4 regions of the Pseudoalteromonas sp. A41-2 genome follow, and region 1 is predicted to be linked to each of the others. Evidence: predicted binding sites of a transcription regulator. Region 1 holds the regulator's gene; each other region holds the start of a gene.

The links. The regulator sigma-54, encoded in region 1, starts transcription at its own class of promoters, with help from an activator protein. The targets are predictions, from matches to a motif close to GTTGGCACGNNNNTNGNNT.
Region 2: IT970_RS00355 (YggN family protein) is a predicted target of sigma-54. The motif match lies at 2,712-2,730, and genes of this name have one in related genera.
Region 3: fliE (flagellar hook-basal body complex protein FliE) is a predicted target of sigma-54. The motif match lies at 3,780-3,798, and genes of this name have one in related genera.
Region 4: IT970_RS01385 (TorF family putative porin) is a predicted target of sigma-54. The motif match lies at 2,981-2,999, and genes of this name have one in related genera.

The regions. Positions count from the first base shown of each region.
Region 1 covers NZ_CP065231.1:447,964-453,459, reverse strand. The annotation lists gene kdsC (3-deoxy-manno-octulosonate-8-phosphatase KdsC) at 1-268, shown strand, start outside; gene lptC (LPS export ABC transporter periplasmic protein LptC) at 265-819, shown strand; gene lptA (lipopolysaccharide transport periplasmic protein LptA) at 809-1,330, shown strand; gene lptB (LPS export ABC transporter ATP-binding protein) at 1,327-2,052, shown strand; gene IT970_RS02175 (RNA polymerase factor sigma-54) at 2,167-3,663, shown strand; gene hpf (ribosome hibernation promoting factor) at 3,690-3,977, shown strand; gene ptsN (PTS IIA-like nitrogen regulatory protein PtsN) at 3,981-4,433, shown strand; gene rapZ (RNase adapter RapZ) at 4,434-5,282, shown strand; gene IT970_RS02155 (HPr family phosphocarrier protein) at 5,292-5,496, shown strand, end outside.
Region 2 covers NZ_CP065231.1:63,720-69,215, reverse strand. The annotation lists gene IT970_RS00375 (iron-containing alcohol dehydrogenase) at 1-557, opposite strand, end outside; gene IT970_RS00370 (LysR family transcriptional regulator) at 715-1,581, shown strand; gene IT970_RS00365 (glutathione peroxidase) at 1,649-2,131, shown strand; gene IT970_RS00360 (PA3496 family putative envelope integrity protein) at 2,186-2,374, opposite strand; gene IT970_RS00355 (YggN family protein) at 2,766-3,566, shown strand; gene IT970_RS00350 (aminotransferase-like domain-containing protein) at 3,630-5,063, opposite strand; gene IT970_RS00345 (DMT family transporter) at 5,174-5,496, shown strand, end outside.
Region 3 covers NZ_CP065231.1:988,008-993,503, forward strand. The annotation lists gene IT970_RS04570 (sigma-54 dependent transcriptional regulator) at 1-334, shown strand, start outside; gene IT970_RS04575 (DNA-3-methyladenine glycosylase I) at 442-1,029, opposite strand; gene IT970_RS04580 (sensor histidine kinase) at 1,157-2,269, shown strand; gene IT970_RS04585 (sigma-54-dependent transcriptional regulator) at 2,266-3,672, shown strand; gene fliE (flagellar hook-basal body complex protein FliE) at 3,837-4,169, shown strand; gene fliF (flagellar basal-body MS-ring/collar protein FliF) at 4,190-5,496, shown strand, end outside.
Region 4 covers NZ_CP065231.1:286,241-291,736, reverse strand. The annotation lists gene IT970_RS01405 (AsmA family protein) at 1-640, opposite strand, end outside; gene IT970_RS01400 (hypothetical protein) at 865-1,284, shown strand; gene IT970_RS01395 (helix-turn-helix transcriptional regulator) at 1,293-1,493, shown strand; gene IT970_RS01390 (hypothetical protein) at 1,643-2,809, shown strand; gene IT970_RS01385 (TorF family putative porin) at 3,097-3,774, shown strand; gene IT970_RS01380 (aldo/keto reductase) at 3,845-4,738, opposite strand; gene IT970_RS01375 (YIP1 family protein) at 4,908-5,496, shown strand, end outside.

The DNA of each region.
Region 1 (5,496 bases):
GAATAAGCTCATTGCTTATCAAGAGTTAAAAGATAAACTTAGCTTAACAGATGAGCAAATTGCCTATATTGGTGACGATGGTCCAGACTTACCGGTTATGGAAAAAGTCGGATTTGCCGTTGCTGTTAATGATGCTCATCCATTAATCAAAAAACTGGCTCATTACACCACCCTGTTACCTGGTGGCTTTGGAGCTGTGCGTGAACTAACTGATTTATTAATGCTAGAAAATGGCAAACCGCTAACTAGCGATGGAACGAGCGCATGAATATAGCCCGTATTTTACTAAGTATTGTTTTTGTTTGTAGCATGGTTTGGTTATGGTATCCGTACTTTAATCAACCGACAAACACAGTGCTCAGTGAAGACGAGATTATCGCTACACCTGATTACACCGCAATCGCATTAAAGCAAACAGCCTATGATGATCAAGGTAAAATCAGTCATAAAGTGGCCGCAGCTAAAATGGAGCTGTATCAACAGCTCGGGTTTACCTTTTTTGAGCAACCCATTTTCACCATTTACGGTGATCAGCAAGTTTGGCAAGTAAAAGCCAAAGAAGCCACGTTATATGAAAACGATCAGCTTGTATTCGAAGGGGATGTGGTTGCTAAAAACCTTACCCATAATGGCATGATCGAAGATATTAAAGCTGAGAACATTAACATCGACATTGACAAAATGACCATGTTTTCTAAGCAACCTGTCACGCTGACAGGGCCGAATTTAAAAATTACCGGTAAAGGTTTAAAAGCCGATTTAAAAGCCGAAATTGTTGAGTTAACTAACCATACACGAACCATATACTATGACCAATAAACTTAAGAAATTACTCCTGATCCCAAGCTTATTGATTGCGTTTTCTGGCGCAGCTGCTGAGCAGGCTGGCACACCAATCAGCATTAGCTCTGATCGCCAAGAAGGTCAGCTAAAAAATGGCATTGGTATCTTCGAAGATAATGTCGAGATCATACATGGTAACCGTCGTATTACAGCGGATCGACTCGAAGCACATGCAGGTGAAGTTGAAGGCACGGTTGAATTAATTATTGCCACAGGAAAGCCCGCTTACTTTGAAGAAAAACAAGCTGACGGCACTATTATGAGCGCCAGTGCTGAAGAAGTTCGATACGATGTTGCTAAACGCTTATTAACACTCGTTGGCAATGCACAAGTGACTCAAGCAGGCCAAAAAGTCAGTGCCAAGAGCATTACATACGATATGGAACAGCAACTGATAAGTGCCGAGAAAGATGAAAACTCGACCGATCGTGTACACACTATTTTAGTGCCTGTTGATAACAAAAAGAACGATGAAGGCCAGCCATGAGCACACTAAAAGCAGAGCTATTAGCTAAAAGCTATAAGGGTCGCCAAGTTGTAAAAAATGTAGGCCTTGAGGTAGAAGCTGGCAGCATTGTCGGTTTACTTGGGCCAAATGGCGCAGGTAAAACAACCACCTTTTACATGATTGTGGGATTAGTGCCCAGTGACAAAGGTAAAATAAGCATTGATGATAACGACATCACCTTATTGCCAATGCACAGCCGCGCTCGCTTAGGTATTGGCTATTTGCCACAAGAATCATCGATTTTTAGAAAACTGACTGTTTATCAAAACTTAATGGCCATTTTAGAGACCCGTAAAGATCTCAATAAACAAGGCCGCGAAGAAACACTTAACAGTTTACTTGATGAATTTAGCATTCAACACATTCGTGACAGCCAAGGTATGGCATTGTCAGGGGGTGAACGCCGTCGTGTTGAAATAGCACGTGCACTGGCCGCTGACCCTAAATTTATTTTGCTCGATGAGCCTTTTGCTGGTGTTGATCCTATTTCAGTGTTAGATATAAAGAAAATTATTGAGCACTTAAAAAATCGTGGTATTGGTGTATTAATTACTGACCACAATGTGAGAGAAACCCTTGATGTTTGTGAAAAAGCCTACATTGTTTCTCATGGGGAGCTAATTGCATCAGGTACACCTGAACATGTGTTAGCCGACCAAACTGTACGCGATGTGTATCTAGGCGAGCAATTCAGGCTTTAAATACGCCACCGACTAGAGCATCTGCTAGACTTATAACAATGACAATAAATCAAATAAATAGTTAACGGCATCGTTCTATTGTTTGATAAGACTAAAAAGGATTGTTAGGGATACATGAGGCAATCATTACAGCTGCGCATGGGCCAGCAACTTACAATGACTCCACAACTGCAACAGGCTATCCGTTTGTTGCAGCTCAGTACATTGGATCTCCAGCAAGAAATTCAAGAAGCGTTAGACTCTAACCCTTTGCTTGAAGTTGAAGAAGCAGATTATGCAGAAGAGAGTATTGGCAAGAACGAGCAGAAAGCCGAATCTGACGATACCCAACTAAGCGCGTCGGCTGACGAAGCTGCGAGCGAGTACGAGCAAGAAAGCAGTGATGCCCTCAACAAAGACACCGTAAGTGACGACTTAGCAATGGATGTTACGTGGGATGAGTACATGAGTGCTGCCCCATCAAGTTCCTCAGGTCCAATGCCTGAAGATGAATCAATTTACCAAGGCGCATCAACCGAAACTCTCCACGAATACCTAATGTGGCAGTTACAACTGACTCCATTCAGCCCAACAGACGAAGCGATTGCCGTTGCGATTGTTGAGGCAATTGATGATTCGGGTATTTTAACCGTAAGCTGCGAAGACATTGTTGAAAGCTTCAATCAAAATAACGATGAAGAAGAAATCGAACTTGATGAAGTCGAAGCTGTCTTAAAAAGAATCCAATTATTCGATCCTGTCGGTATTGGCGCACGTAGTTTACAAGAATGTTTGTGTATTCAATTACGCCAATTCGATGCTGACACCCCCTATTTAGCTGAAACTAAAATGGTGTTATCAGAACATATTGAATTATTAGCGAGTCGTGACTATCGCACTTTGATGAAAAAGACTAAGCTTAAAGAAAGTGAGCTGAAAGAAGTCATGACATTGATCCACAGCTTAAATCCAAAGCCTGCGGATACCATTGTTAGAGAAGAATCTGAATACGTGATACCCGATGTATCCGTAAAAAAAATAAAAGGCCGTTGGGTAGTTGAACTAAACCCAGACTGCATGCCGAAAATCAGAGTGAATAGCCACTATGCGGCGATGTCACGTTCTGTAAAATCAAGCAGTGATAGCCAATTTATTCGCTCTCATTTACAAGAAGCAAAATGGTTTATTAAAAGCTTAGAAAGCCGTAATGACACGTTATTAAAAGTGACTAACTGTATTGTTCAACAACAACAGGCTTTCTTTGAACATGGTCCTGAGGCCATGAAACCCATGGTATTAAATGATGTCGCAGAAATGGTCGAAATGCATGAATCAACAATTTCGCGAGTAACAACACAAAAATACATGCATACCCCGCGGGGAATTTTTGAGTTGAAATATTTCTTCTCCAGCCATGTAAGCACTGAAAATGGGGGTGAGTGTTCATCTACGGCAATTCGCGCTTTAATCAAAAAGCTAATCGCCGCAGAAAACACAGCTAAACCATTGAGTGATAGCAAAATTGCAGATATATTGGCTGAGCAAGGAATTAAAGTAGCTAGACGGACAATAGCAAAATATCGAGAGTCTCTAGCAATACCTCCGTCGAATCAGCGTAAGAGTCTGATTTAGACGTTTTACATAGAAGGAAAATGCTTATGCAACTAAATTTAACTGGTCGTCATGTAGAAATCACAGATTCATTAAGAGACTATGTAAACACCAAGTTTGCGAAACTAGAAAGGCATTTTGACCACATTAATAATGTTCATGTCATTCTAGATGTAGAAAAACTAAGCCAAAAAGCAGAAGCAACTTTACATGTAAACGGAGGCGAGTTATTTGCCTCTACTGAACACCAAGATATGTATGCAGCCATCGACTCGTTAATCGATAAACTTGATCGTCAAGTAATTAAACACAAAGAGAAATTAGCTCGACACTAAATTATGAAACTTAGTTCACTTACTAACCAGGACTGCAGCAAAGCTGCGGTCCTTTTTAATAGCAAAAAAAGAATTCTCGAATTTATCAGCGAACTGGCTCATGAGCAGCTCCCTCATTTATCTCAGCAAGATATACTCAATGCCCTATTGAACAGAGAAAAATTGGGCAGCACAGGTATTGGCCGAGGTATTGCGATTCCACATGGTCGTATGAGCGGTGCAGATCAGCCACACGCATTTGTAATTGTGAGTGAGTCACCTATAAATTTTGACGCAATTGATAATCGTCCAGTGGATATTTTTGTCGCACTCATCGTACCAGATGGTGACTGTCAACTTCATCTAAAGACCTTATCAACAATTGCTGATAGACTTAAAGACAAAGAATTTTGTAAACAGCTACGCAGTGCTAAAACAGATAGTGATCTGTTTAAAGTCATTGCATCAGAGGCATAAATGGAATTAATTATTATCAGCGGTCGCTCTGGTTCAGGTAAATCGGTCGCTTTACGAGTACTTGAAGACTTAGGCTATTACTGCGTTGATAATATTCCTGTAAACCTACTTCCTTCGTTAGTACGCAGTGTGTCAGATAATTACGACAAAATTGCTGTAAGTATCGATGTGCGTAACCTGCCGAAAGAACAGCAAGAATTTAACGATATTCTTGAGTATTTACCGGGCTTTGCAAAACCCACGTTGTTTTATTTAGATAGTGATGATCAAACACTGATCAAACGGTTCTCTGAAACTCGCCGCTTACACCCATTATCGATTGACTCGCTGCCGCTTGATTTAGCGATTAAACAAGAAAAAGTATTACTGGATGTTTTGATCACCCGTGCCGATTTTATGATTGATACGACCGATCTCAGCGTACATCAGCTTGCCGAATCTATTCGCGAAAAAATACTGGGTAAAAAAGACAAAAAGCTCATTATTACTTTTATGTCGTTTGGCTTTAAGCACGGTATTCCAAAAGAAGCTGATTACGTATTTGATGCTCGCTTTTTACCGAATCCACACTGGGAACCGGATCTAAAACCACTGACAGGCTTAGACCAACCAGTAAAAGATTACCTTGCTAGTCACAGCATAGTGCAAAAGTTTACATGGCAAATTCAAACCTTTGTACAAACATGGCTTCCTCACTTAGAGCGAAATAATCGCAGTTATTTAACCATTGCGATTGGCTGCACAGGTGGACAACATCGCTCGGTTTACTTAGCGCAAACCATTGGTGAGAGCTTTTCGAAAAGTCACGCAAACGTGAAAATACGCCACCGCGAGCAAGATACCCAATAGGCAACGACGATGCATGCTGAAGACACTTTTTTAATCCAAAATAAGCTAGGTTTACATGCACGAGCAGCCACGGTTTTGGCACAACTTGCACTGCAATTCGATGCTAAAATAACGCTTTACCAAGACGATAAAGAAGCCGAAGGCGATAGTGTATTAGCCTTAATGTTACTCGAGAGCAGCCAAGGCAAAGAAGTCCGTGTGGTGTGTGAAGGCC
Region 2 (5,496 bases), 380 kb from region 1:
GTCACTTGGCGCTCTGGTAATGAAAACGTTACTGCGGGGTCAAGTACCGCAAAACGAGGGCGCACATACTCACTGGCAAATGGAAGTTTATCGTGAGTTTCAAGGTTTGAGACAACACTAAAGGTATTCGACTCAGACCCCGTTGCAGGCAAGGTCAGTACCACACCGAGTGCAACCGCCGATTTTACTTCTGCGCCGTTTGCTAAAATATCCCAAGGCTCACCCGTGAATTCAGCCGCAGCGGCAATAAACTTACTGCCATCAACCACAGAACCCCCACCTACAGCCAGAATGAAATCAATCTGCTTTTCTTTAACAAGCTCTACGGCTTTCATACAGGTTTGGTAACTTGGGTTTGGCTCAATACCTGCAAACTCAAACCACGTATGCTCACTTAATGCTGCTTTAACCTGATCATAAACGCCATTTTTCTTAATGCTGCCACCACCATAAGTGACGAGTACTTTGGCATTTTTAGGGATTTCTGACTGAATCTCTTTAATCTGTTGCTCACCAAAATGAATCTTGGTTGGGTTTTCAAAACTAAAATTTAACATGTGGCTTCCTCATCGTTGATGTGAGTTTTTATCAGAGAATAAACCATTTTAGTTATTTTTATATAGGGATAAAGCGGTAAAATAGATAATCACTTTTGCAGTAATGCAACAATAATTAACGTAAACTCACACTAGCTAGAAATCTTAGGATATGAATATGTGGCAAGGTTTAGACGAATTTTTATATGTTGTTGAGCAAGGGAGCTTTACCCATGCAGCCAAGGCGATGGAGGTCTCTACTTCACATATTAGTAGGCAAATTCAACAACTTGAAAACCGCTTAGGGTCAGTCCTTTTTCAGCGTACCACGCGAAAAATAAGCCTGACAGAGGCCGGAAAAGAATATGCGATCAAACTTAAAGCAATCCGGCAAGAGCTTATCGATGCGAATAACCAGTTACAGGGTGAGCAACGCCAACCTAAAGGGCTTATTCGTATCACAGGTGCCGGTGAATTTGTTGCCAATCAAGTTGCACCGAAAGTTGCCGAATTTGTCAAACGCTACCCAGAGGTCGAAGTCGAAATCGACTTCAATAGCCGTAATGTCAATTTAGTTGAAGAGGGCTTTGACTTAGCCGTTCGTTTTGGCCGCATGGAAGACTCCAATCTTATCGCCAGACCTCTTTGCAAGCGAATAATGACGCTTGTCGCAAGCCCTGAATACCTAGCCAACCATCCACGCTTAACGCACCCTTATGAGTTGACTGAACACAATTGCCTAATCGCGATGAGAAAACGTTGGCGTTTTAACATTGATGAACACATCAAAGAAGTCCGTATAAATGGCAATTGGCGCAGCAATCACCCTCAAGCCATTCTAAGTGCAGCTATTGCTGGCATCGGAATCGCGCATTTGGCACACGACATTGTTGAGCCCTATATTGCAAAAGGGCAAATTGTAACAGTGCTGGATGACTTTCAAGTCAGCGACAACGCCTCTTGGTTGGTGTATCCGCGCAAAGATCTCTTGCCTTACCGCGTACGTTTACTAATTGAGCACCTTACCAATGAATTCGCTGAATAAAATTCACACTTTCAGAAATAAGGCAAGCGGGTTAGAATCAATCAAATAATAATAAAAAGTCACTATTATGAACGAATTTTATCAACTCTCAGCAACCAACTTACAAGGCCAAACGGTTCACTTTTCTGATTTCGAAAATAAAGTCGTTTTAGTCGTCAATACAGCGAGCAAGTGTGGTTTTACACCACAATACGAAGGCCTGCAAAAATTGCACGAAAAATACCATGTTCAAGGCCTCATTATTATCGGCTTTCCGTGTAATCAGTTTGGTAAACAAGAGCCCGGTGACACAAAAGAAATTAAGGAAGGCTGCCTCATCAACTATGGCGTGAGTTTCTTAATGATGAGTAAGGTGGATGTCAATGGTGAACATGCTCACCCTGTCTTTAGGCACCTAAAATCAGAATTACCGGGCTTTATCACCCGTAAAATAAAGTGGAACTTTACAAAGTTTCTGATTGGTAGGGATGGTAAAGCGATTAAACGATTCGCGCCCCTCACTAAACCAGAACACATCGAGTCTGCAATTATTACGGCACTGAGCAAATAAACCTCGAACCAAAAAGCAATAAAGAGGCAATAGCCTCTTTATCTAAATTTATGCTTAGTCGTTCATGTACTCATCAAAGTCGTCTTCGCCTAAGTTTCTGCGCAAGCGTTTTTGCTCAAGATAGTCTTCCAACTTCTTCTTAACGCGTTGCTTTTTCTTGTCGTGTTGATTACGCCCGACCATTTCGTACTCGTCTTCAACAAAATCGTCATCTAGCGCATCATAACTAAATGTCTTACCCACAACCCACTCCATAAAGTGTTTGAGACCAATTCAGGAGATTAAAATTTGCTCTGTGAATTGGCAAAGATTAAAAAGCTCAGTGGTTATTTAGTATGTAAAAAACCACCAAAATAAAGCCACACCGCCATGCTAAAGTGGCGATATGTCAATATTGTGAATAAATAGCGCTAAATTTGATTTCTGAAAAGTGAGAGTTTTTTATCGTTTCGATAAAACACATTTATCCATGTATGTTTTTTAGTTAATTTGACTAAAAAATGGTTAAAAAACCAAACAGCTTTCATTTTAAAAAACCTCAAAAACAACATAACTCAATGAAAATAAACACAATAAAAACCTTGGCATTAAGTTTGATTATTTATTTTCGTCATTTCAAACAGGAAAGAAAAAAATGAAAAAGTTATTGTTAGTAAGTTCTTTATTTATCGCAACCAGCGCTATGGCTCATAACGATAATGATACGCATATTTCATTCAGTGGTGAGCAATGTGATGTTGAGTTCAAGAACGATGTTCGCATCACGCCAAACGAATTAGAAGTGTTCACTGCTGATAACAGCACAATGAAAATCATTGATCAAAATAACTTATACATTGATGGCGAAAACATCTCGCTGAATGCATCTCAACAACAAGCTATTGCAAATTACTCAGATAGCTTACGTAGCCAACTACCCGAAGTGGCAAACATTGCTCTAGAGGGTGTGAAAATTGCCGGTGTTGCAATTGAAGAAGTGGCAAACGCATTCAACATTAGTGGCTTTGATGACATCTCTGAATTAATGGATGAGATTAGTGTAGAAGTGCAAAATACCTTTTACCAACAAGGTGCATTCACCATGGGTCAGCAAAGTTTTGAAAAGTTTGGTCAAAATTTTGATGAACAATTCGACCAACAAATTGAGTCTGCAGTTGAATCGGCAATGATGCAATCAATGGGCAGTATTTTAGTTGCACTAGGCTCTGAGCTTCTTGGCTCGGGTGGTGACATGGACACGTTTGAACAGCGCATGGAAAACATGGGTGAACAAATCGAAGCGCGTGTAGAAACACAAGCAGCGCAACTTGAAAAACGTGCCGACGCATTGTGTGGCAGCTTTGCCGATATTGCTCACAAAGAGCAACAGCTCGTTGCTTTAGTGCCACAACTCAAAGAATACCAACTGTTCACGTTCAAACAGAACACCCTGTAATGCATTAACATCCCTGAACCAATCTACTTGGTCTTATGGCGCAGAGCTTGCTCTGCGCTTTTTTTATTTTTTTGCAAGTACGGTTAGTTGTGACAACGTTTTGACTGCGTCTTCCAAACGCTCTGACCAAGGCAAACCATAGCTTAATCGAAAACAGCTGCGGTATTTTTTCCCCGCCGAAAAAATAAGCCCAGGAGTAATACTAATCCCCGCATCTAATGCTAAATGGAATAGTTTAACGGCATCATATTGACTCCCTAAGTCCACCCAAATAACACACCCTCCCTGCGGGTTACTAATACGTGCACAACTTGGCATATATTGCTGCAGGCACCAAATCATTCGCTCTTTGTTAGCACTTAGTCGCTGGCGTAATAAACGAATATTTCTGTCGTATTCACCACTGGCAATAAATTCATACAAGGTCCATTGATTGATCAATGGCGCTGAGCAGCTCAAGGCTCGTTTAAAACGTCTGGCTTGTTCAGCAAACTGGCCCGCAATAATCCAACCAATCCGATAACTCGGTGCAGCCGTTTTTGAAAATGAGGCGCAGGTGATCACCAATCCTTTTTTAGAGTAAGCCTGCGCTGGTGTAGCACGTTTTGCGGTGTAATGTAGATCACCGTATACATCATCCTCTATCAGCACAACATCACGAGCCTCAAGTAAAGCGACCAGCTGTTCACGCTTACTATCAGGCATAAAACTCCCCACAGGGTTATTCAATGAGGTAGAGAACACGCATGCTTTTATATCATGCTCATCTAGCGCCTGTTGTAAGTCATCTAACCAAATGCCTTCATCTGGGCATAGTGGGATTTCCAGCGCTTTCAATCCTAAACTTTCAATTAACTCAATGATGCCAAAGTAACAAGGTGATTCAATCGCAATCACATCACCAGGTTTTGCCACGCATTTTAGTGCAATGGCAAGCGCTTCTTGTGCCCCATTGGTGATCACCAATTCATCGCTCGCCACACCAATTCCGAAATCTAAATAACGATGAATCAATTGCTTTTTTAACGGAGCAAAGCCATCCATCGGCCCATAATTAATTACCGTAGCTCCGGCCAATGTCATCACTCGGCGCATCGTTCGTGCTAATGCTTTATCGGTGGGTGCCGCAGCAATTGGATTAGCAATACCAAACGGGACAACATTGGCTTTGTGGATTGCGCTATAAACTTGCTCTATCAGCGCTTGCTTGTTGACAGTCATTGGCTCGCGGCTTAATTTCACGCGCTTGGGTCTTGATTGATTTAACTGCGATGATTTTAAAAAGTATCCCGACTTCTCTCTCGCTTCAATCAACCCTTGCCCCTCAAGAAGCTGATAGGCCTGCTTAACGGTAGGAATACTGACATTAAGCTTTTCAGCCATTTTTCGCAATGAAGGGAGTTTTTCTCCGGGTAATAACGATCCCTGTGACGATAAATCTCTTACTAACTGAGTCACTTGCTGATACAAGAACTGACTGTTACTGCGACTGATCACTTGTGACATAGCTCACCAAACTGTATAGGTTGCATTTGTAGTTTTCTGTATATGTTAAGTATACAGAATCAAATTAAAATAAACACACTTACCCTATTTAGGCAATAAAGATGAAAAGCGCCGCTCTTTACCTTGCAACTGTATTGATCTGGGGATCAACGTGGCTGGCTATTGAGTTTCAACTAGGTGATGTCGCCGTTGAAATTTCTTTGTTCTATCGTTTTGCAATTGCCGCCATTTTAATGTGGGCATTTGTGTTATTTAAAAACCTGCCGATGCGTTATTCATGGCGTGATCATGGTTTTTTTACCCTACTGGCATTATTTAACTTTGGTTTGAACTACCTAACACTGTATTGGGCACAAAATTACCTTAGTTCTGCCATGGCCTCCATTGCATTCTCAATGCTATTAGTGATGAATATTATTAATAC
Region 3 (5,496 bases), 540 kb from region 1:
ACCTGCAAAGTATCGTTACATAGAAGTTGAAGCCTATCAGCCTGAGTACCCTGAAGAGTTGATGGAACGAGATGCATTTAACGATATATTCAGCACTGGCTTTAGCGATTATGAAGATGAAGAGCCGCAAACGCCCGCTACACATGTTGACTCGGGTTTATTACCAGATGATGGCATTGAGCTTAAAGAATACTTAGCAGAACTTGAAATTAGCCTAATTAGTCAAGCGCTTGAGCGTTATGACTATGTTGTAGCGCGTGCTGCCGAAATTTTGGGCGTGCGCCGCACGACACTCGTCGAAAAAATGAAAAAATATAACTTATCGCGAGACTAGCGCTTGTTTGTATTATGTAGGTCGATGTTTACGGGAATACCTGAATTAACAGGCTAAAGTACGACCTACTTGATATCGCATTACCTTCCTTTATTTAAATCAAGCGCTTAATATTGCTCGATTATCTGGGCTTTTCTAAAACAATCATTACTGTGATCGTTAACCATGCCACAGGCCTGCATATGGGCATAAACAGTTGTTGGACCTAAAAATTTAAAACCACGTTTTTTTAAATCTTTTGCAAATGATGTCGAGGCTTCAGTAATGGCTGGGTAATCTTCAAGTTTATCGACATTATTCACCAAAGGTTTGCCCCCAACGAACTGCCATTGGTAATTTGAGAAGCTACCAAACTCTTTTTGTATCTCAATAAATCGCTTGGCATTATTAATCGTGGCGGCAATTTTTAAGCGATTGCGAATAATGCCGTCATCTTGCATTAGGCGTTCAATGTCGCTGTCATCCATTTGTGCAACGTCGTCAACAACAAAATTTTTAAAGGCGCGACGGTAGCCATCACGCTTTTTTAAAATTGTGTACCAGCTGAGTCCTGCTTGTGCAGATTCTAAAGTAATGAATTCAAAAAGGCGGTGGTCATCATAAATTGGCACCCCCCATTCTTCGTCATGATAGGCGACATAATCGTCTTTGCTGGTATCGAGCCATGGGCAGCGGTTGTGGTGATGGTGTTGCATCGTTCCCTCGCAATTGTCATTTTTTTGTCGTTGTAAAATTAACGCTAAACTACTGAAATAAAACAATAATAATTATGGTACGGATTGTGCATTTATACAGCTAGACACGATTTTTTGAGTATCGATTATGGCCTTAGCACATGTACTAAAACCACAATTTATCACAGCTAATCAATATAACCCATGTTTACAGCAAGAAGAGTATGTGGGTGAGTTGAGTGAACTTCGTCAGCAAGCAAGTTGGTTGAGCCATTTGGTTGATACCATGCCTGCGGGGGTTGTGGTATTGGATGGCCGCGGCATGATTGCAAAAGCGAATCAAATCGCTATCGATATGCTTGGTGAGCCTCTGGAAGGTGAAAAGTGGTTCAGCGTTATTCAGCGCTCTTTTCGTCCTAAACAAGATGATGGTCACGAAGTCTCACTCAAAGATGGTCGTTTGATTAAGCTTGATATAACGGCTCTGACGCCAGAACCGGGGCAATTAATTTTAATGACCGATTTGACCGAAACACGCCGACTGCAAAAGCGTGTTGCGCACATGCAGCGCCTGAGTGCGCTGGGTAAAATGGTCGCATCGCTTGCGCATCAAGTAAGAACACCGCTTTCGGCTGCTATGTTATATGCGGCTAATTTAGGCTCTAAACGCTTACCTGAAAGCTCACGGGGTAATTTTCATAACAAGTTAATGTCACGATTAAAAGATTTAGAAACCCAAGTGAATGATATGTTGTTGTTTGCTAAAAGTGGCGAACAGCAAGTAGTTGAGCGTGTATCAATGCAGCAATTACTCAATGAAGTAAAAGCAGGAGCTGATGCTATGGTGGCGCAAAACCACAGTGAATTAACCGTTAGTTTGCCAGAGCCCGATATTGAAATTGTGGGCAATAAAACAGCGTTAGCCAGTGCTGTTCAAAATCTTATTCATAACAGTATTCAAATTATTGGCCAGCACGCAAAAGTGTCACTCAGCGCTCAGCGTGATGAGAGGAGTGAACACTGTGTTCGTATCAGCGTCAGCGATAATGGCCCTGGAGTCGATATTAGCCAAGCCGAAAAATTATTTGAACCCTTTTACACAACGAAAAGCCAAGGTACAGGGCTTGGGCTTGCAGTCGTAAGCTCAGTCGCTAATGCGCATCAAGGGCGGGTCGAAGTGGCTAATAATGCCCATGGGGGGGCATGTTTTAGTTTAATCCTGCCCATTAGTGCAGAAACTACGTCAGTGGAGGCAAGATGAATACGAACTCTATTTTAGTCGTTGAAGACGACGCAGGCTTACGCGAAGCCTTAATTGATACATTGGAAATGTCAGGTATTGATTGCATCGCTGCCGACAGTGCCGAGCAAGCAATGGTATTGCTAAAGCAAGGAACGTATTCATTGGTGGTAAGCGATGTACAAATGGGCGCGATGAGCGGCCTTGATTTATTGCGTAGCATTAAACTTAATTACCCTGAACTACCAGTATTAATGATGACAGCATACGCCACCATTGATGATGCGGTTGAGGCAATGCGTTTAGGGGCCATTGATTATATGGCTAAACCATTTGCACCCGAAGTTTTACTGAATATGGTGAGTCGTTATTTACCCGAGAAAGAAAAAGAAACCGATGGGCCGATTGTCGCGGATCCATCCAGTATTAAATTACTTGAGCTGGCCAGTAAAGTGGCACGTTCAGATGCCAGTGTCATGGTGCTCGGACCCAGTGGTTCGGGTAAAGAAGTGCTGGCGCGCTTTATTCACGATAAATCAAGTCGCGCAGATGCTCCTTTTGTAGCGATTAACTGTGCCGCTATTCCTGAGAACATGTTAGAAGCGACCTTGTTTGGTTATGAAAAAGGCGCGTTTACTGGGGCGATTCAAGCGTGTCCGGGCAAATTTGAACAAGCACAAGGTGGCACTATCTTGCTTGACGAAATCACCGAAATGGATTTGGGTCTGCAAGCTAAGTTATTGCGTGTTTTGCAAGAGCGTGAAGTTGAGCGTTTGGGTGGTCGTAAAACCATTGAGCTCGATGTTAGAGTACTCGCAACCAGTAACCGTGATTTAAAAGAAGCTGTTAGCGAAAATTTATTCAGAGAAGATTTGTATTATCGTTTAAATGTTTTTCCTTTAATGTGGCGTCCGCTGTGTGAGCGCCCAGGTGATATTATTGTCCTTGCAGAGCATTTAATTGAGCGTCATTGCATCAGAAGTAAAGAGCCTATCGCATTATTAACTGAGCAAGCTAAGCAAAAACTGCTATCGCATGCTTGGCCGGGTAATGTCCGTGAACTTGATAATGTGATTCAGCGTGCACTGATACTATGTGATGGTAATAGCATTCATGAAGACGATATATTTATTGAAGAGCTCTTAGTGGTTAAAGCACAGACTGTAAATAGTGCACCGGTGCAAAATGCCCCGGTTTATAAAGAGCAAGTGGTTAACCCCACGCATGACGAAATTCCATCTGTTAACGAGCAGGGAAATTATAAAGATGAGCTTAAAGACAAAGAGCATCGCATTATTTTAGAAACCCTAGCTAGGTGTCAAGGAAAGCGTAAAGAGGTTGCTGAAACATTAGGGATTAGTCCACGAACACTTAGATATAAACTAGCTCAAATGCGCGACTTAGGTATTGCATTACCCGCTTAAAAGCATCCCCCTTTAACTGACAAGCTCACTCCATGTGGGCTTGTTTGCTGTCAAAACTCTGACAAACAAAATAACCATCTAACACATTGATTTATAGTGTTTTATTTTGTGGCACGTTTTGTGCTTTATCTGTGTATAAGTAAACTGCATTGTCAGAGAGTATTATGAAAGTTCAAAACAGCGCATTATTTCAAGAAATGCAATCTATGGCACTTGAAGCTAGCCGTAGTCAATCCGTTAATAATTTACCAACTCAGGCTCAGCCAACATCATCGGCGCAATTTGGTGACTTACTTACAAGCGCGCTAGATACCGTTAATGGCCTGCAGCAAGAAGCAAAACAAAAAGTAACAGCACTTGAGATGGGAGACCGCAGTGTATCCCTTGCTGAAGTAATGATTGCTTCGCAAAAGTCTTCGGTTGCTTTTGAAGCAACGGTGCAAGTTCGCAACAAACTTGTTGAAGCATATAAAGAAATCATGAACATGCCTGTTTAACTAGGTAGTGGAGAATTATTGTGGCGCAATCTAATCAATCAACTGATCTAGCCCTCGCAGGCGGCGGTGTCGATACTTCAGACACGGATGATCAACAAGAGCAAAAGTCAGGCTACCTCAGTGCCCTCAATGGCGTTGATGTATTACGTCAGGTGACGTTGGTCATTGCACTGGCTATTTGTTTGGCAATCGCAATTTTTATTATTATCTGGGCTCGTCAACCAGATATGCGACCGCTGGGTAAAATGCCAACCGAAGAGCTTATCCAAACGCTGGACTTTTTAGACGCACAGAAGATTGATTATGAACTTGATGGTAATGTCATCTCAGTTGAAGAAGGCGAATACCAAAATATTAAATTATTGATGGCCCGTGAAGGTCTTGAGCAAGCGCCAAGCTCAGGCACCGACATCATCATGCAAGATATGGGCTTTGGTGTTAGCCAACGCTTAGAACGTGAACGTTTAAAACATGGTCGTGAGCAGCAACTTGCTCGCACAATCGAAGAGCTAAAAAATGTCACTCGCGCCAAAGTGCTTTTAGCAATTCCAAAAGAAAACGTATTTGCTCGTCGTGAAAAACTACCATCAGCTACCGTTGTACTGACTCTTAAACGTGGCCGTATGTTAGATGGTGAAGAAATCGACTCAGTTGTTGATATTGTTGCCTCTGCAGTACAAGGTCTTTCACCTGAGCGTGTTACGGTGACAGATCAAAACGGTCGCTTACTTAATTCGGGTTCACAAAATTCACTGGCAGCGCGTTCTCGCAAAGAATATGAAATTGAGCGCAAGCGTGAAGAAGAATACTTAAATAAAATCGACAGCATCTTAATTCCTGTCGTAGGCTTAGGTAATTACACTGCGCAAGTTGATTTAAATATGGACTTTAGTGCGGTAGAAGAAACACAAAAGCGCTACAACCCAGACTTACCTGCAGTGCGCAGTGAAACAACATTTGAAGAAAATAACATTGGTGGTCTTGCTGTGGGGATCCCAGGTGCCTTGACTAATCAACCGCCTGTTAATTCAAATATTCCTGAAGTTGCAGGACAGGGGGGTGCTGGTAGTGCAATGAACCCAAGTCGTTCGCACAAAGAAGCAACCCGTAATTACGAGCTAGATACCACTATTTCTCATAAGCGTCAGCAAACAGGTGTTATTCGTCGTATTAGTGTATCTGTTGCGGTTGACTATGTGCCACAAGTGGGTGAAAACGGCGAGACAACAATGGTTCCTCGTTCTGTTGAAGCGCTGTCAAATATCCGTCGCTTGCTACAAGGCGGAGTGGGGTTTGATATGCAACGTGGTGATGCGCTTGAAGTTGT
Region 4 (5,496 bases), 160 kb from region 1:
GGGTTACATCAAGTTCAAAGCGCTCCCCCATATAGGTAATCCCGCCTCTAAGCTCTAATGTTTTACGCAGTGATGGGAGTAAAATAGCCAGCTCTAAGTCACTGATCTGTTGTTTTGCGCCCGTTTTACCATCTAGATACGTGAAGGTTCCGCCATAAATTGCCACTTCACCTAACTGAATATCAAAGTTATCAGGCAAATTTACAGCTCCTGAGCTCTTTTGTTGCTCAGTCTCTGGTTGTTCGGCTACGCCATCAAACAACTGCCAGTTAGCTTTGCCATTTTTATCAGTTTCTAACAAAATTGTTGGCTCGTTGATAACGAACTTATCAAGTTTAAACTCACCACCGAAAAGCGACATCCAGGGAATATGAATGGCCAACTGTTGCATGCTTGCCATGTCTTTTTGTGAACCCGTTTGCATATTAGCAAAATGCACATCATTCAGTTCAAGCTTCAACGAAGGGAAAACCGACAGTTTTTTATCACCGTTAATGGTGAGGCTTCGACCCGTCGTTTGTTCAACTTGCTGCGAGACTTTGTTAAAGATTGCATCAGTTGGGATAAGAAACGGTGCGGCGATTACTAAGGCAATTAGTAATACGAATATGACACCAATAATCTTTAGTAAGGTTTTCATAATCATCCTTAAAAATGGGCAAACATTGTTCATATCATAGCGGGTGTTAAGCCGAAAATCATTGCTAAACAAATAAAAAGGCTATTCAGCAAGCTTAGGTAGACAAATATGAATCGTCGCTGAAATATTTTGAAACCTTTAGGTTACATTAAATAGTTGACTAGATGATACCCAAAGGTTACATTGATACCTAGAGGTTACAATTAAAATTAAAAGGAAGATTTATGTCAAAGCAAGATATCCAAACGGAAGAGAAATTTATGAGCCAAAATGCATGGTTTTCAGTGTTTATGGGGATCACTCTACTCATTATCAGTGTTTACCCTGCGCTTAATCAAACATCGGCCCCCTTGTTGTTTTTAGGCAGTGCTGCTTTTCTGGGATCATTCTGTATGTTTGTGATAAGAGGTGGATTTACATGGAAAATGAAATATCGCCTTACTTATAAAGATGAGTTTTTAAATACGATTGACACCATTGCCTATAAACATGTTGTACTTGGTTTACTCTTTAGTATGGGTGCGGTGTATTTATTGTCTGATGAGTTAGCTTTAGATGTTTCTCATAGCATGATGGCTACCTTTTACCTGGCTGAAATGAGTTTAATATATGGCATCTCAATTCTTTGGCAAAGTAGAGACTAGGAGCAATAGTGCAAAATCATATTGCAAAATATCGCAAAGCCGCAGGGCTTTCGCAACAAGAGCTAGCCGATGCTATCGCTGTTTCACGTAAAACAATTAGTACGGTCGAAACGTCTCGCTTTACGCCTTCAGTGATCATTGCATTAAAGATAGCCCGGCAGTTTAATACAACTGTCGAGCAATTATTTTCACTAGACGAAGCAGATTAACGCCTTTAAATGCAATCTTGTGCAGATTTAACTTATCAAGATTGCATCCCCTGTATTCTTCGGTATGATGCACGCCCCTGTTGCTGTTAGCTTATTTAAGCTAAAATAAAGTGACTAAAAAATATATCAAACTGGAGAGTCTACAAGGCATGAAGAAACTGCTTATTTCACCGTCAAAAATGGCGCTTAGCGAGCAAGAAAGTCAAATTTATCAAAATATTCTCAAGCAATCTTCAGAGCTAAGCCTCAACCTAATGGCCGTGAAAGTAGACAACCACCCAGAAGACTTTTTAGGTTGGTGCTATGAGCTACTCAGTGCAAGCCGCGATCGTATTAACTATGATTTATTAGAAGATAAGCAGTTACCGACATTAAAAAAACTTCACGACTTACTGATCTCTGCCATTAGCTTCTTGCAATTGAAAACGCTGCGCGTTGCACCTTGGCCTGTTGTTACTGGCTTTATTGAGCAACATAAAGAGCTCATTGCGCTTGATGAGCAATTACGTTTAGCTAACTACATTGGCGCAATTAAATCACAAACTTTAAAAGAAATGATTCCAGAAGACCGCTTGGCTTTTGCAGGCAAACACACGGCTTCTCTTGACCCAAGTAGCTATAACTTTGATGTTGAATGGTTTGCTTCAACCAAAAGTGCCAAAGGGTTTCATCAAATGCTGAGCGACCTGCCTGCGGCTTTTGACGAGGCCCTAGCGCACATTCCCCTAGAAGGCGATGTGACGCAAGAACACTATCAACATTTTATGGTTGCTTACTTTATGGCCTTTACAGGCAGCGAAGAAAAACCAACGCTTGCGCCTGCAACACGCTTATTAGCAATGCGCCGCCCAGATGTATTTACGCCTATTACAAATAGTAAGCTTGATGCGCTTTGCGCTTCGTTGGGAGTTCCTAAATTAAACAACCGTGATTTTGAACGTTATTGGCAAGACGTGGTTACTGCAATTCATAGCATGCCTTGGTTTAAAATGGCTGCTGCAGCAAATGATCATGAACAATCACTTATTGAGATAAAAGCGTTACTACCGTGCTTCTTCTATTATGCCGATAACACCACGGCTGATAACTCTAACTACATTAAACTGCTTAGCAAACCGAAGAGCACGGGCAGTTCTGCAGGCAAAAAAACCGTGCGTCGCGGCAAAGAGTCTGCTGAGATTTTAGTAGACCGCGCGCTTGCAAGTGACGATATCCCCGAGCATATAAAAGCAAAACGAGACTCTATCGTTAGCGAAGTTGAAAAAGGACGTAGCGTTGAAGAAACAATCAGCCTAATGCGTGCCATTTTTGGCTAAGTCTCTATCAAACAAGAAAAACCTGGTTGCTTCGCGATTGTGCAACCGGGTTATTTTTTGCACCACAGGTGTGCGCATGAACAATTCAAATAAATCTAAACTTTAAAAAATAACACGCTTAAAAGGCTGTTTTTAAAGCAGTTAAACATAAAATATCCCTTTCAGAATTAACTTGGCACAACCAGTGCTACATCGTATCCAGACAACACATAAAAACTGTCCTCAAATAATAACCAGACTGCAATCTGAAATGGGGCAAATCAACATAACAACAGGATACGAGAAACATGCTAAAACTAAAAAAAACGGTCGTAGCAAGCGCCATTGCGCTATTAACTTTGAGCTCAACATATAGTTATGCAGAAGTAACAGCAAACGCTGCGGCTACTTCAAACTATTTATGGCGTGGTCAAGAGCAAACTGGGGGTGATGCTGCAATTCAGGGCGGTATTGATTACGCAAGTGAATCTGGCTTTTACGCAGGTACTTGGGTATCGAATGCCAGCTGGGCTGACGACATGACTTACGAGCTAGACCTTTATGCAGGTTTTGGCGGTGATATCAATGAAACATTTAGCTACGATGTTGGCTACATTTATTATGCTTACCCTGATGCAGCATCTTATACTGACGCTGACTTTTCAGAGATCTACGGTAGCATCAGCATGGGTAGTTTCACTTTTGGTGCTGCAATCCTTGCTACATCAGCAGCCAGCGGTGACGGTACAGATTTTGGAGATTCTTTATACTTAAATGCTGACTATAGCTTCCCAGTTGGCAGTACCGGTGCAGAAATGGCTCTTCATCTGGGTCATTACTCAGGCGATTTCATTGGTGATGATAATATCATTGACTACGGTGTTTCTGTGTCAAAAGACGGCTTTACATTTGGCGTGTCTGACACAGACATTGATGGCTCTGATGTAAAAGTGTATGTCGCTTACGCAGTTGACTTTACGCTTTAAAAAAGAATGTGTTACTTGCTGCAACACGAAGGGCCGAAAGGCCCTTTTCTCGTTAAAGCGCACTTTAAAATTATGGCACACTGTGGCCTGTAGAGCCTTGCCAAATACGATACCATTGCTCACGATTCATTGTGAATTCTTTCGCTGCAACGGCTGATTTAACCCGGGCAATGTTGCCTGTACCCAATACTACTGATGGCAAACTTGGGTGCATGAGTAACCAAGTATACACAACTTGATCGATAGAGCTGGCTCCAATTTCGTTGCCAACTTGCTCCAACACCGCACGCAAACGCACTGCTTTTTCATCGTCATTTGAAAATAAACGCCCGCCCGCTAAAGGTGACCAAAGCATGGGTTTAATATCAAGTAATTGGCATTGATCCAAAGTCCCATCATCAAGCGCTTTCATCTCATAAGGCGAAAACTCTATTTGATTCGTGACTAAATCAAAGTCTAAACGAGACTGCAGTAAGCTGAGTTGTGACGGCGTGAAGTTTGAAACACCAAAGTCAATAACATCACCATTTGCTTTTAAAGTATTGAATGCTTCAGCTACTTCTTCTGCATTCATTAAATAATCAGGGCGATGGATCAATAACACATCTAATCGGTCGGTATTAAAGTGTTTAAGCGATTGCTGAGCGGATGCGATGATATGGGCTGCACTCGAGTCATAATGATTCGCTTTGCCTTGCAAGCCTAAACTGGGAAATGCGGGTTTAATTCCACATTTAGTGATTATTTTTATTTCATCACGAATACTCGGCTTTAGTTGTAACGCTTTACCAAATTCAGCTTCGCAGCCGTATTCACCATAAATATCAGCATGGTCAGTGTGTGTAACCCCTACTTCAATGGCTTGCTCTAAAAAGCTTAAGCATTGCTGTGGTGATATTTGCCAATCTAGCAAGCGCCAAAATCCCAGTACTAATTCATCAATACAACGCACATTGTTATTCACTATATATACCTACTTAATCTTGATTATTACACCTATCTTACTCTTTAAAGAATAACACAATTTCCCTATTCACAACTGTTAACATATAGTTACAAATCAGACTTCTAATTAATAATAAATCAGGGTATTTTAGTACCTAAAAATAAATGTTACTTAACAAGGAATAATAATGAAATCGTCGAATGCAGTGACAGCACTAGTTGATATTTTTATCAGCCCAAGCAAAGCGTTTAATGGAGTGAAGGAGGCAAAAGGCTGGTCTTTTGTTGCTTTCATATTACTTGCAGGCATGCTCGCGGCAAGTATGCTCGCTTTTTATAACAAAGCAGATCCTCAGTTTTTAATCGATCAGCAAGTCGCTGCAGCCAGTGTTGATGCCACAATTGCTGAGCAAAAAATGATCCGTCAAAGCATGGAGCAAACGCTTGATATGCAGGTATGGTTTGCGCTCTTTGGTGGTATTATTGGCTTAGCTGTTATTAATGCATTGATGGCCGGTTACTACCTATTTGTATCAAAGCAAGATCCAGAGGCTAACTATAGTTACGGTGCGTGGTATGGGTTTGGCGTGTGGACCATGATGCCAATGGTTATTTCAAGCTTGGGTATATTGATCCTCGTTTTAACTGCCAGCAACAACCAGCTTTCACCAACCCTCTTTAATTATGCCTCAATCAATCAATTGCTCATCGGCCTTGAGGTCGGTCATCCTTTTTATACCATGCTTGAAAGCCTAAACATTTTCTCTATCTGGGGCA